One region of the Bradyrhizobium sp. NP1 genome, then DNA from elsewhere that is predicted to be linked to it. Evidence: predicted binding sites of a transcription regulator. Region 1 holds the regulator's gene; the other holds the start of a gene.
The links. The regulator HrcA, encoded in region 1, represses chaperone genes, less so after heat shock. The targets are predictions, from matches to a motif close to GTTAGCACTCNCNNNNNGNGAGTGCTAAC.
Positions count from the first base shown of each region.

Region 1 (7,201 bases):
CCGGGGGTCGATGCCTTCGGCGAGGCGCAACCCCATCAGCAGGAACTCGTCGGCACGCTCCTCGCTGCTGAGGTCGTCATCGACCACCACGCCATGGCCGTTCGCTTCGACGCGCATCAGCCAGCTCTCGGGGCGCTTCTCGGTCGCGATCGCGTGCCTGACGCCGTCGATATCCAGGCGGCCATGGGCGCCCGGGCCGATGCCGGCGTATTCCTGACCACGCCAATAGACCAAATTGTGTCGGCATTCGGCGCCTGGCCGGGCGTGATTGGAGATCTCGTAGGCGGGGAGTCCAAGCTGCGCGCAAATCTCCTGCGTCACGTCATAGAGTGCGCGGGCGGCCGCCTCGTCCGGCGTTCGCAATTTGCCTGCGGCATGCAGGCCGAAGAACGGCGTGCCTTCCTCGATCGTCAGCTGATAGAGCGACAGATGTTCGGCCGCCTCGTCGATCGCGCGCTTCAGCTCACTGGCCCACATTGCCGGCGTCTGGCCGGGCCGGGCATAGATCAGGTCGAACGAGTAGCGATCGAAGGCTTTCCGCGCGATCGCAACCGCGTCCAGCGCCTCGCGCGCGCTGTGCAGCCGTCCCAGCTCCTTCAGCGAGGCATCGTCGAGGGCCTGCACGCCGAGCGAGACACGGTTGACGCCGGCCGCGCGATAGCCGGCAAAGCGCGTCGCCTCGACGCTGGTCGGGTTGGCCTCCAGCGTCACCTCGGCGTCGCTTGCGACCTGCCAATGCCTGCCGATCGCATCGAGGATCGCGCCGACCGTCTTCGGTTGCATCAGAGACGGAGTGCCGCCGCCGAGGAAGATCGAGGTCACCGTGCGCGCACCCGTGCGCGCGGCCATGGTTTCGATCTCCGCGGCAAAAGCCCGCGCGAAGCGGTCCTCGTCGATCGCGGCATGGCGGACATGGCTGTTGAAATCGCAGTACGGACACTTCGACAGGCAGAACGGCCAATGCACGTAGACGCCAAAGGCTTCCTGGTCAGCGCGGCTCAAGGCAGATCTCCGCAAGCTTGACGAAAGCGCGGGCACGGTGCGAGAGGCCGAGCCCCAGCGGCGGCAGGCCGTGTTTCTCGATGCTGGTCATCTCGCCGAAGGTACGCGCAAAACCGTCCGGCATGAACATCGGATCGTAGCCGAATCCGGCCGTTCCGCGCGGCGGCCACACCAGCGTTCCGTCGACGCGGGCCTCGACCTCTTCGAGGTGCCCGTCGGGCCAGGCGACGCACAGCGCGGACACGAAATGCGCCCTGCGCTTGTCCGGCGTGGAGGCGCCGCGCTCCTGCAGCAGCCGCTCGATCCGTGTCATGGCGGCGCCAAAATCCTTGTCCGGCCCGGCCCAGCGCGCCGAGAAGATGCCGGGCGCGCCATCGAGCGCCTCGACCACGATCCCCGAATCGTCGGCAAAGGCGGGAAGCCGCGCCGCGTTCGCCGCCGCCACCGCCTTGATCATTGCATTGGCGCGGAAACTGTCGCCGGTCTCCTCCGGCTCGGTCAGGCCGACCTCGCCGGCGGAGACCGCTTCGACCCCGTGCGGCGCCAGCAGCTCCTGCATCTCGGCGAGCTTGCCGGGATTGTGGGTCGCGATGACGAGCCTGCCTGTGATTTTGCGGTGCATGGTTGGAAAGATTATGCGACCGCGAGCTTCTGCAGGTCGACCAGCCGCGTCACGCCCTTCTTGGCCAGCGCCATCAGCGCCAGGAACTCCTCCTGCGTGAACGGGGTCTTCTCCGCGGTGCCCTGCACCTCGATGATGCGGCCGTCGCCGGTCATCACGAAATTGGCGTCGGTGTCGGCGTCCGAGTCCTCGGCATAGTCGAGGTCGAGCACGGGCGTGCCGTCGTAGATGCCGCAGGAGATCGCTGCGACATTGGCGCGCAGCACCTCGGCCTTGATCATATTGCGCGCCTTCATCCAGCCGATGCAGTCGGCGAGTGCGACCCAGCCGCCGGTGATCGAGGCGGTGCGGGTGCCGCCGTCGGCCTGCAGCACGTCGCAATCGATGGTGATCTGGCGCTCGCCCAGGGCCTCGAGGTCGATGGCGGCGCGCAGCGATCGGCCGATCAGGCGCTGGATCTCGACGGTGCGCCCGCCCTGCTTGCCGGCGGTGGCCTCCCGGCGCGTGCGTTCCAGGGTCGCGCGCGGCAGCATGCCGTATTCGGCCGTGACCCAGCCCCGGCCCTGGCCCCTCAGCCAGGGCGGCAGGCGTTCCTCCAGCGTCGCGGTGACCAGCACATGCGTGTCGCCGAATTTGACGAGGCAGGAACCCTCCGCATATTTGACGACGCCCCGCTCCAGCGACACGGCGCGCAGTTCATCGGGTGCACGGCGGCTTGGCCGCATGGGAATCCTCCAGAAAGTGCGGCAAAGGGCGCTTTGCCTGCGGTGCTTGTAGGTGGGAGAACGGCCAGCGGCAAGACCGTTAAGCCCGATGCCTGCTTGTCAGCGGGCCGGAGGATCGACAAATTACAGCCTGATCCGGACGCTGCGGGTCGGTTTCCGGAACCGAGGCGAGGCGCCCAAGCGCGACGGCGATATCGTCCCTGCCCATCGCGCTCCGAGGGTGTTTGCGAGGGAGCAAGTTGTTCAGTGGCCCAACACGATCCGATTGGTCTGATCACACCGCGCGCTGGGCTCGCCCAGCTCAATGAGCGGTCGCGCGACATTTTTCGTCAAATCGTCGAAAGCTACCTCGCGACCGGCGAACCGGTCGGCTCGCGCAATATTTCACGCCTGATCACCGTGCCGCTGTCGCCGGCCTCGGTGCGCAACGTGATGGCCGACCTCGAGCAGCTCGGCCTGATCTATGCGCCGCACACCTCGGCCGGCCGGCTGCCGACCGAGCTCGGCTTGCGTTTCTTCGTCGATGCCCTGATGCAGCTCGGCGATCTCAGCGAAGCCGAGCGGCAGTCGATCGAGGGGCAATTGGCCTCCGTCGGCCGGGCGCAATCGGTGGAGGCGGCGCTCGACGAGGCGCTGACCCGGCTGTCCGGCCTGACCCGGGCCGCCGCCGTGGTGCTGACCGCGAAATCGAATGCAAGGCTCAAGCACATCGAGTTCGTGCGGCTGGAACCTGCGCGTGCGCTGGCGGTCTTGGTGGCCGAAGACGGCCAGGTCGAAAACCGGGTGCTGGCGCTGCCGCCCGGCGTTCCCTCCTCGGCCCTGACGGAAGCGACCAATTTCCTCAATGCGCGGATTCGCGGACGCACGCTGGCAGAGGCGCGGCTGGAGCTTGAAACCGCGCTGGCGCAGGACCGCGCCGAGCTCGACCAACTGACGCAAAAGGTGATCGCGGCCGGCGTTGCAGGCTGGTCCGGCGGCGAGAGCGAGGACCGCCAGTTGATCGTGCGCGGCCACGCCAACCTCCTGGAGGATCTGCACGCACTTGACGATCTCGAGCGGATCAAATCGCTGTTCGACGATCTCGAGACCAAGCGCGGCGTGGTCGACCTTCTGGGGCGCGCCGAACATGCCGATGGCGTGCGGATCTTCATCGGGTCGGAGAACAAGCTGTTCTCGCTGTCGGGATCTTCCACCATCGTGGCGCCCTATAGCGACGGCGCCGGCCGCATCGTCGGCGTGCTCGGCGTGATCGGGCCCACGCGTCTCAATTATGCCAGGGTGATCCCGACCGTGGACTATGCTGCGCGCATCGTCAGCCGGCTGCTCGGCGGCTGAGGTCCCCGGATCGGGACCCATGGCGCTTGATTTTCTTCGGCTAAAGCACGATATCCCGGCCGACATCCATTCACGATGAGCTTGATCCAGGCGATTTTCAAAAGGGCCAGTCATGACCGATCCCGACCTGCAGAAGAATGATCCGGACAATCCGGCGCAGGCCAACGAGCCCAGGGTTTCCAAGCCCTATGTGATGCCTGACGATCCCGAGCCGGCGTCGGTCGAAGCGCTCGCCAAGGAAGCGGCCGACGCGCGCGACAGGATGCTGCGGACGCTGGCGGAGATGGAGAACCTGCGCAAGCGCACCAGCCGCGAGGTAGCCGATGCGCGGACCTACGGCATTACCGGTTTTGCGCGCGATGTGCTCGATATCGCCGACAATCTGCAGCGCGCGCTCGATGCGGTTCCCGCCGAGGCCAAGGCGGCCGCCGATCCCGGGCTGAAGGCGCTGATCGAAGGCGTCGAATTGACCGAGCGCTCGCTGCTCAATGCGCTCGAGAAACACGGCGTGAAGAAGTTCGATCCCATGGGCGAAAAGTTCGACCCGAACTTCCAGCAGGCCATGTACGAGGTTCCCGATCCGTCGGTCCCCGCGGGCACCGTGGTTCACGTCGTGCAGGCCGGCTACATGATCGGCGACCGGGTGCTCCGGCCGGCAATGGTCGGCGTCGCCAAGGGCGGCGCGAAAGCGGCGCCGGCGGTCGATACCGCAAACTGATCCGGCGCTCGCCGGCGGCGCGCCTTCAGGCCGCGAGGTCGCTCGACTGGATGCGCTTGACGCCGGCCTTGGCCATGTCGGTCCAGGCCTTGGCGAGCGAGCCCTGGGTGTCGATGCCGCGACAGGCGTCCTCCACCACATAGGTTTCAAAGTCCGCCTTGCGGGCATCGAGCGCGGTCCAGGCGACGCAGAAATCGGTGGCGAGGCCGGCCACGAAAACCCGCTTCACCTGGCGCGCCTTCAGATAGGCGGCGAGCCCCGTCGTGGTCTTGCCGTCGGCCTCGGTGAAGGCCGAATAGCTGTCGACGTCCTTGTGAAAGCCCTTGCGGATGATCAGCTCCGCCTGCGGGATCGAGAGATCCTTCGACAGAGCCGCGCCTTCCGAGCCCTGCACACAGTGGTCCGGCCACAGCACCTGCTTGCCGTAGGGCAGATCGATGGTCTCGAACGGCTTCTTGCCGGGATGGCTGGAAGCGAAGGAGACATGCGCTTGCGTGTGCCAATCCTGCGTGAGCACCACATTGGCGAAGCTTCTGGCGATCTTGTTGATGACGGGAACGACCTGATCCCCGTCCTTCACTGCAAGGCTGCCGCCGGGCAGGAAGCAGTTCTGCACGTCGATCACCAGCAGCGCTGACGCCTCGTCCGGCCTGATCGGCGTTGCCGCCCACGCCCGCCGCGATACGCCTGACGCCGCGCCGACGCCGAGACCTGCCAGAATCCGTCTTCGATCCCACATGTTGCGTCTCCCCGTCCGGTTCAGCGCGGCGTCAGCGAATCAGCTCACCCGGCAGTGTGCCGAATCCGAAGTTCGCATCATTTCGCGGCAACCTCTTAAGCGAACTTCGCATTCGAAGGACACCAGGAATCCTAAGATTCTAGTGTGGTTTTGGTTCAGAAATTCTCCTGACGCACTCGCCGATAAATGAAGCGAATTTCTGAACCGACACACCAGGCGTAAAGCGGATCGCGCCGGCCGCAGCCGCGTGCGATTGCCCATCAGCTCCGCGGCTGGATGCCGTCGCGGACGGCACGGAACCGCGGGAAGGCGCTCGACCATTGATCGCGCGGCGAGCTGCCGATGATGCGCAGCGCGCTCGATGAGCCGAACTTCAGCCACTGCACCACAGTCACCTGGGTGTTGTCCTTGCCGCTGATGGCGTCGATCCGCGTCTCGTAGGCGGGCTGACCGTCAATGCGGATCGGTTCCGACATCGTGATCCGCGCGTCGCGCACGCCGGGGATTTGCGTCGCCGCCTGCGCTGCGAAGCGCCCGCGATCGTCGGGCTGGGCTGCGGTCGCGCCGATGATGCCGATCACCATGAAGGGCGCCGGCTCGAAGCCTTTGACCTCGTCATTGTCGGCGAGAATGAGGGCGGCGCCGGTGGCCAGCGTGCGGACGTTCTTGAAGCCGCCGAGCTCGGTGACCTTGAACGGCATCAGGCCGAGCTGCTCGTCGACCGGCACTTCCTTGCGGACCGTGGCGGAGGCGAACATCTGCCGGATCGCATCGTCGGTGTAGATCTTGCCGGCATTCTCGGGGACCTGCGCGGCGACATAGCCGGAGAAAGTCCCGCCCGACAGGATCATCGAATAGCGACGCACATTGGTGGCGCCGTCCTTGCCATTCTCGACGGTGTAGTAGGCAAGGCCCGATCCGGTCTCGAGGCTCTCCGGACGGATGCCCCCCGTGCCTGCCGGATTAGCTTTGAACGCATTCGTCACTTCGCCATAGGCCTCGGCCGGAAGCTCCGCGATCAGGATCTTCACGCCGTGATCCTCGGTTTCGAAGCCGGCAAAGCCCTTGGCCGGGGCGAGGCCGACCAGCGGCGTCATGCCGATCCGGGACCCCGGGGGAAAAACGGGATCGGCTGCAAATGCGGTCGAAGCGGCGGCGACGAGAAGAACGACCGCGGTCAATAGTCGAAAGGGCATCATGAAGAACCTGTCTGGCTTGATCCTTTGCGCGATCCTTTGCGGGATCTTTGGCCCGAATCCCTTGGCCGGTGGTCGGCCGCAGCCCCTCGCGGGATTCGGACCGGGCCGCTTTTAACGGTTTTGCGGGCCCTGCAACAGGGCAGGCCGACGTCCCCTTTCGCCTTGCGTTCCTCCCTCGGGAGGCGGGCGATGCCCAACGATTCGGGCGGTATGATCTTTCAAAGGTCCAATGATTTCATGCCTCAAGGTTGCGTCCGGTCCTTGCGGGCCCATACCCCCCTCCTATATGAGGCTGACCGTCGCAATATCGCGGGTTTTTGATCTTAGGGGGTTTTGGATTGGGTGCCGCCAGGGCCCAGCCGACCTGCCGCAAACGGAAGGACATCACGACCATGGCAAAGGTCATCGGGATCGATCTCGGCACGACGAATTCGTGCGTTGCCGTAATGGACGGCAAAACAGCAAAAGTCATCGAAAATGCGGAGGGCATGCGGACGACGCCCTCGATCGTCGCTTTCACCGATGATGGTGAGCGGCTGGTCGGGCAGCCGGCCAAGCGCCAGGCCGTCACCAATCCCGAGCGCACCTTCTTCGCCGTCAAGCGCCTGATCGGCCGCCGCTATGACGATCCGATGGTCGAGAAGGACAAGAAGCTCGTCCCCTACAAGATCGTCAAGGCCTCCAACGGAGACGCCTGGGTCGAGGCCGACGGCAAGACCTATTCCCCCTCGCAGATTTCCGCCTTCATCCTGCAGAAGATGAAGGAGACCGCCGAGGCGCATCTCGGCCAGAAGGTCGAACAGGCCGTCATCACCGTTCCTGCCTATTTCAACGACGCCCAGCGCCAGGCCACCAAGGACG
Region 1 covers NZ_CP127385.1:167,149-174,349, reverse strand. Annotated here, with positions in the region: gene hemW (radical SAM family heme chaperone HemW) at 1-1,002, opposite strand, end outside; gene rdgB (RdgB/HAM1 family non-canonical purine NTP pyrophosphatase) at 989-1,624, opposite strand; gene rph (ribonuclease PH) at 1,636-2,349, opposite strand; gene hrcA (heat-inducible transcriptional repressor HrcA) at 2,596-3,684, shown strand; gene grpE (nucleotide exchange factor GrpE) at 3,797-4,402, shown strand; gene pncA (bifunctional nicotinamidase/pyrazinamidase) at 4,428-5,141, opposite strand; gene QOU61_RS00775 (hypothetical protein) at 5,402-6,340, opposite strand; gene dnaK (molecular chaperone DnaK) at 6,733-7,201, shown strand, end outside.

Region 2 (7,201 bases), 2.7 Mb from region 1:
ACCTTAGCACGCTTCGGATTTTGAGGATAGAGCATCGTCTCCGGTCGACATCGGCTGCGTGCTGATGGGTTCATGCTCAATCTGCCCTTGACGTCGAATCTGAATCGCCGATTGCCGCGCCCTTGCACCTCGTGCCTTCGCACGAGAACGGGCACCAGCAACTTGTTGATCTGGTGTGGCTTTGCCTCAGAACTCCGGATGACGAACGCGCCGGCGGAATGACGCGGACTTCGGGTCCAGGACACTGGCGCATGCGTGCCATTGCGCTTTGAACGACGCCGCTGTCATATCTGCATCTGCTTTGCGGGGTTGGGAGAGACATGCTGCAACTGCAATCGGCTGCTGGCGTCGTGGCCTTGCTCGCGATCGCGTGGATGCTCGGCGAAAACCGCCGCGCGGTCTCGCTGAGGCAGGCGGCCATCGGCCTTGCCGTGACGTTCGTCACTGCGCTTGCGCTGATCAAGCTGTCGTTTGTCGCCCACGCTTTCGGCGCCATCAACGACGCCGTCGGCGCCATCGCCGCGGCCTCGCGCGCCGGCACCTCCTTCGTGTTCGGCTATCTCGGCGGCGGCGCCCTGCCCTTCGACCTGAAGACCCCGGGCGCAGACTTCATCCTCGCCTTCCAAGCGTTGCCGATCGTACTGGTCATGAGCGTGCTGACCACGCTGTTGTTCTACTGGCGGGTGCTGCCGCCGGTCGTGCGCGGCATGGCCTTCGTGCTCGAGCGCACGCTCGGCGTCGGCGGTGCGGTGGGCCTGTCCACCGCCGCCAACATCTTTCTCGGCATGGTGGAGGCGCCGCTGTTCGTGCGGCCGTATCTGGCGCAGATGACGCGCAGCGAATTGTTCCTGGTCATGACCGGCGGCATGGCCGGGATCGCCGGCACCGTGCTCGTGCTCTATGCGACGCTGCTTGCTCCCCTGATTCCCGACGCGGCCGCGCATTTCGTGATCGCCTCCGTGCTGGGCGCGCCCGCCGCGATCCTGGTCAGCCTGATCATGGTGCCCGAGACATCGGACCGCCGCACCGGCGGTGCGTTGGGTGATCCCGACGCGCACGCGACCAGCACCATGGATGCCATCGTCAAGGGCACATCGAGCGGGCTTGAACTGCTGCTCAACATCGTCGCCATGCTGCTCGTGCTGGTTGCGCTGGTCCATCTCGCCAACGCCATCCTCGGCGTGCTGCCCGACATCGGCGGCGCAAAAATCTCACTGCAGCGGATGCTCGGGCTCGTGATGGCGCCGGTGTGCTGGCTGATGGGCCTGCCGTGGCCGGAAGCCGTCACGGCGGGCAGCCTGATGGGCACCAAGACGGTGCTCAACGAGCTGATCGCCTATGTCGAGCTGTCGAAACTGGGCACGGATGCGCTCGACCCGCGCTCGCGGCTGATCATGCTCTATGCGATGTGCGGCTTCGCCAATTTCGGCAGCCTCGGCATCATGATCGGCGGGCTCGGCACCATGGCGCCCGAGCGGCGCGACGATATCAACGCGCTCGGCGTGAAATCGATCGTGTCGGGCACCATCACGACCTGCCTGATGGGCGCGATCGTCGGCGTCCTGACATGACGCCCCTGCCGACCGCCCGCTTCAATCGCGTCCTGAAACGACCTTCGCCGTTTTGAGTCCGGCCTGCGGCGCGATCCGCGCCACCACATAGGCCGAGCCCTCGGGGGTGAGATGCGCATGATCCCAGGATACCGGGATGCCGTCTGCGATCGTGAGCGGACATTGCCGCGCCGGGCAGACTGCATCGACCACCGATATGTAGGCGAAGCCGTCGGCATTGGGCAGCGCCGCGGCCATCATGCGGTCGAGCGCGAAGATGTCGGCAAGCACCAAGTCGTCAGGCTTCGCGTCGATGCCGCGGCGCTCGGCCCGGGCCAGCATCGACGGCAGCCGCGCCCGATACTGCACGGCAGGCCCCAACAGCACGACGCGGATACCCATCGCGCGCAGCCGCGCGATGGTCGACCTGAGGTCGGCGATCATGGCGTCGAACCGCGGCGGGCGCGCATATTCGAGCCAGTCCGCGGACAGGATCACCAGATCCGGCCTGATGTCGCTGAAGAACGCCGCCATCCGCGCCGCGAACACACCGCAGGCGGCGATCGCCTGAGCGGCGGTGCTGAGCGTCGGCATGCAGGCCGGCTGCGTCGCCTGCAGGATCTGCAGCGCGTTCGGGTCGATCGCCTCGAACCCGTTGCGATAATGCGCGGCCAGGCTGTCGCCCCACAGGAGCAGGTTCAGCTTGCCGGCGGCAGGCACGAGGCAGTCACCATCAAAGCGGCTGTCGACTGATGCGAAGCATTGGCCGTAGCGGTAGAGCGCCTTGTAGTCGTAGGCGTTATAGGCATCGAGCCGCGCGGCGGCGCGGTCGCTGTCCGACGGCGTGCGGCTCAGCATGAATCCGCCAAGGCTTCCTGCGAGCAGCGCCATGCTGGCGAACAAGGCGGTGCTGAACGCGGCGCGCCGCGTCGGCGCCAAGGTTCGGTCGCGGAAGGGTTGCTCGACGAAGCGCCATGACAGGTAGGAAATCACGACCGTGAGCGCGAACAGCGCGGTCTTCTCGGTGATGTCGAGCGTCAGGCTCGGCTTGGCAAAGCGCGCGAAGGTGAACAGCGGCCAGTGCCAGAGATAGAGCGAATAGGAAATCTGGCCGCAGAAGCGCAGCAGGCTGAGGAACGACAGCGGATGACGGGTGCGGTTCGGAATGCCGTAGCCGCACCAGATAAACAGCGCCGCACCGAGGCACGGCCATAGCGCGCGGGCGCCGGGAAAATCCGGGCCCTGCTGGTAGGTGAAGACGGGAACGAGGATCATCATCACCGCAATGCCGCGGATCGCATGCTGCAGCGGCCGATTCTGCGGCACTTTCGGGAATCCCTCGACCGCGATCGCGCTGCCGACCAGGAATTCCCACGCCCGCGGCGGACTCAGGAAGAAGGCGTTCTCGGCGCGCCCGTTCGCGATCAGCCAGATGCTCAGCCCGAGCGAGGCGCCGCCGAGCACGGCGAGCGCCACCGGCAGCGCCAGGCGGCCGCCGCGCGCAAGCCGCATCACCGCCCACAGGATCGGCGGCAGCGCGAGATAGAACTGCTCCTCGACCGCGAGCGACCAGGTGTGCAGCAGCGGCTTTTCCACCGCGGCGTGGTCGAAATAGCCGGCCTGCAGGTAGAAGAAGATGTTCGAGGTGAAAGTCACCGCGGCCGCCGCGGAGCGGAAGAATTCCAGCCGCTCCGACAGCAGCAGGAAATGCATCGCCGGCAGCGCCGAGAACGCGATCATCACATAGAGCGCCGGCAACAGGCGGCGGATGCGGCGCTCGTAGAAGCGGGCAAAGGAGAAGCTGTCCTCGCGCATCTCGGCCTGGATGATGCCGGTGATCAGGAAGCCGGAAATGACGAAGAAGACGTCGACGCCGATGAAGCCGCCGAAAATCCGCGGCGCCTCGAAATGAAAACCGATCACGGAGAGCACGGCGAGCGCGCGCAACGCGTCGATGTCCTCGCGATAGGCCCTGGTCATGTCAAACAAAAAACCGACAAGCGAAATCCTGGCGACAGTCACTCACGCCTTAGCGTGCGGAATGCGGGAAGAAAAGGCCGCAAGACGCCGGTGCATGGCCCGGCCGGTTCAGCCGACGGGCCCCGTCACGCCGTCAGCTCCACCGTGTCGAAATCGGCCGGCAGGATGATTTCCAGGAGTTCGACGTTGTCGGAATAGTCGAGGATCATGTGCCGAATGCGCGGCGGCTGGGTCCAGGCGCTGCCCTCGCGCATCATGGTCTCGCCCTCGCCTTCCATGTAGGTCTTCACCCAGCCCTTCAACACGTAGACCATCTGGAAGTCGACGTCGTGGAAGTGCAGCTTGGAAACCTCCTGCGGATTGCACGGACCGAGCAGGCGGATCACATGGGCCTGCGCCAGCCCGCCCGTGGCACCCTTGATGCCGAGGTCGCGGTATTGCGCGTAGGCGCGCAGGCCGTCGGCCTTGAAATCCTCCTCGCGGTGATGGCTGATTGCGACGCGCTGTTTCTTCCGCGCGGGCCTGGCGGCCGGCACCGCCGCTCTGGCGCGGCGAACGATCTTCTTGCGCGCGGTTGACTTGGCCGCCGTGGATTTGGCCGCTGTGGATTTGGCTGCCGTCTTGCGTGCCGCCGATTTCCTTTGCGCCGGCCTTCGTGCCGCCGCGCGCGATACGGGCTTGCGCTTCTGCTTCCTGCTCGCCATCGGCGTTCTCCCTTTCGATACCTGCGAAAGGTTAGCACAGAGAGCGCTTCGTAGGGTGGGTTAGGCGAAGCCGTAACCCACCGCCACGTGGCGACGAAGATGGTGGGTTACGCTACGCTAACCCACCCTACAAATCTGGCCTGTCTCAGTGCAGGCGGAACACGCCGTCGACCGCGCGCAGCTCCGCCGGCTTGATCAGGCGCGAATGCGCCACCGTCACGGAGTAGAGCGGGCCATCGAGCTTTTTCTGCCAAAACGCGAGGAAATCCTGCAACGCCGGAAATTTCGGAAACAGGTCGTAGTTCTGCCAGACATAGGTTTGCAGCAACGACGGGTGATCCGGCATCCGATAAAGAATCTGCGCCGTCGTCAGCCCGTAACCCAGCACCTGCTTCCGAAAGTCGTCGGAAACAACCCTCGAGACCATGCCAACCTCCTTTGCAGGAGCGCATATTCAAGGGGAGGCCGTTGGCATGATGCGGAAAAGCAGAGACCGTTTTTCCGAACCCGCTTCATGCCGAGTTAGCCGAGCCACCCGGTTCGAGATGCGCTCACATGAGAGAAATGTGACGCACGCAACCAACGCATCTCAAGCCCAAAGGGTTAATGAATTGTTGAAAATTGTTGCTTTGGCAGCAGCTTACCGCAGCTGCTAATACGCCCTCCGCGCTCCCGGACCATCGTTAATGATCTCGGGCGAAATTGCCGGCCAGCCTCCGGGGCAGCGGCAAATTTTCTGCTAGAAGCCTCTTGCTCATCACAAAGCTGTGGCCTATTTCCAGCCAGTCAGGCTGGCACTCGCTGGCCATGACTGCTAGCATCCAAAAATCCACAATATTCGTAAGAGCTTAGGAGGACTGCATGAAATTCCGTCCGCTTCACGACCGCGTCGTGGTCAAGCGCATCGACGCCGAAGAGAAGACCGCAGGCGGCATCATCATTCCCGACACGGCCAAGGAAAAGCCCTCCCAGGGCGAAGTCGTCGCTGTCGGCCCCGGCGGCCGTGACGAGAGCGGGAAGCTGATCCCGATCGATCTTCAGGTGGGCGACCGCGTGCTGTTCGGCAAGTGGTCCGGCACCGAGGTCAAGATCGACGGCCAAGAGCTGCTGATCATGAAGGAGAGCGACATCATGGGCGTTCTCACCGACACCGCCGCCAAGAAGAAGGCCGCCTGATTCCACGCCGCACACGCTCAGCCCTTAAGGAGCGCCGCGTACCCGAGCAGGCCAAGCGGAAGCGAGGCCGTCGCGAACGGTGCAAAACAAAGGCGTCACCGACAGGGTGAGATCAGTTCAACTCAGGGAAACCCAATATGTCAGCTAAAGATGTGAAATTCGGCGTCGACGCCCGCGACCGCATGCTGCGCGGTGTCGACATTCTCAACAACGCCGTGAGGGTCACGCTCGGCCCGAAGGGCCGCAACGTGGTGCTCGACAAGTCGTTCGGCGCTCCCCGCATCACCAAGGACGGCGTCACCGTCGCCAAGGAAATCGAGCTCGAGGACAAGTTCGAGAACATGGGCGCGCAGATGGTGCGCGAAGTCGCCTCCAAGTCGGCTGACGCGGCCGGCGACGGCACCACCACCGCGACCGTGCTTGCGGCCGCGATCGTGCGCGAAGGCGCCAAGGCGGTTGCCGCCGGCATGAACCCGATGGACCTCAAGCGCGGCATCGACCTCGCGGTCGAGGCTGTGGTTGCGGACCTCGTCAAGAACTCCAAGAAGGTCACCTCCAACGAGGAGATCGCCCAGGTCGGCACCATTTCGGCCAACGGCGATGCCGAGATCGGCAAGTTCCTCGCCGACGCCATGAAGAAGGTCGGCAACGAGGGCGTCATCACGGTCGAGGAAGCCAAGTCGCTGGAGACCGAGCTCGACGTCGTCGAGGGCATGCAGTTCGACCGCGGCTACATCTCGCCCTACTTCGTCACCAACGCCGACAAGATGCGCGTTGAGATGGACGATCCCTACATCCTGATCAACGAGAAGAAGCTGTCCTCGCTGAATGAGCTGCTGCCGCTGCTGGAAGCCGTCGTGCAGACCGGCAAGCCGCTGCTCATCGTCGCCGAGGACGTCGAGGGCGAAGCGCTCGCCACCCTCGTCGTCAACCGCCTGCGCGGCGGGCTGAAGGTCGCGGCCGTCAAGGCTCCGGGCTTCGGCGATCGCCGCAAGGCCATGCTGCAGGACATCGCGATCCTGACCGGCGGCCAGGCGATCTCGGAAGATCTCGGCATCAAGCTCGAGAACGTCACGCTCAACATGCTGGGCCGCGCCAAGAAGGTGATGATCGACAAGGAGAACACCACCATCGTCAACGGCGGCGGCAAGAAGGCCGACATCGAGGCGCGCGTACAGCAGATCAAGGCGCAGATCGAGGAGACTACCTCGGACTACGACCGTGAGAAGCTGCAGGAGCGTCTGGCCAAGCTCGCCGGCGGCGTCGCGGTGATCCGCGTCGGCGGCGCGACCGAGGTCGAGGTGAAGGAGCGCAAGGATCGCGTTGATGACGCGATGCACGCGACCCGCGCCGCGGTCGAGGAAGGCATCCTGCCGGGCGGCGGCGTCGCCCTGCTGCGAGCCTCCGAGCACCTCAAGGGCCTGCGCCCGAAGAACGAGGACCAGAAGACCGGCATCGAGATCGTCCGCAAGGCGCTCTCCTGGCCGGCTCGCCAGATCGCGATCAACGCGGGCGAGGACGGCTCGGTCGTCGTCGGAAAGATCCTGGAGAAGGATCAGTACGGCTACGGCTTCGACAGCCAGACCGGCGACTACGTCAACCTGGTCTCCAAGGGCATCATCGACCCGACCAAGGTGGTGCGCACCGCGATCCAGAACGCCTCCTCCGTGGCCGGCCTTCTGATCACGACCGAAGCCATGGTCGCCGAGCTGCCGAAGAAGCAGTCGGCCGGCCCCGCGATGCCTCCGGGCGGCGGCATGGGCGGCATGGACTTCTAAGGTCCCGCGTCGT
Region 2 covers NZ_CP127385.1:5,195,174-5,202,374, forward strand. Annotated here, with positions in the region: gene QOU61_RS25205 (NupC/NupG family nucleoside CNT transporter) at 321-1,571, shown strand; gene QOU61_RS25210 (acyltransferase family protein) at 1,593-3,530, opposite strand; gene QOU61_RS25215 (cupin domain-containing protein) at 3,656-4,234, opposite strand; gene QOU61_RS25220 (usg protein) at 4,380-4,661, opposite strand; gene QOU61_RS25225 (co-chaperone GroES) at 5,096-5,410, shown strand; gene groL (chaperonin GroEL) at 5,548-7,188, shown strand.
Region 2: QOU61_RS25225 (co-chaperone GroES) is a predicted target of HrcA. The motif match lies at 5,025-5,053, and genes of this name have one in related genera.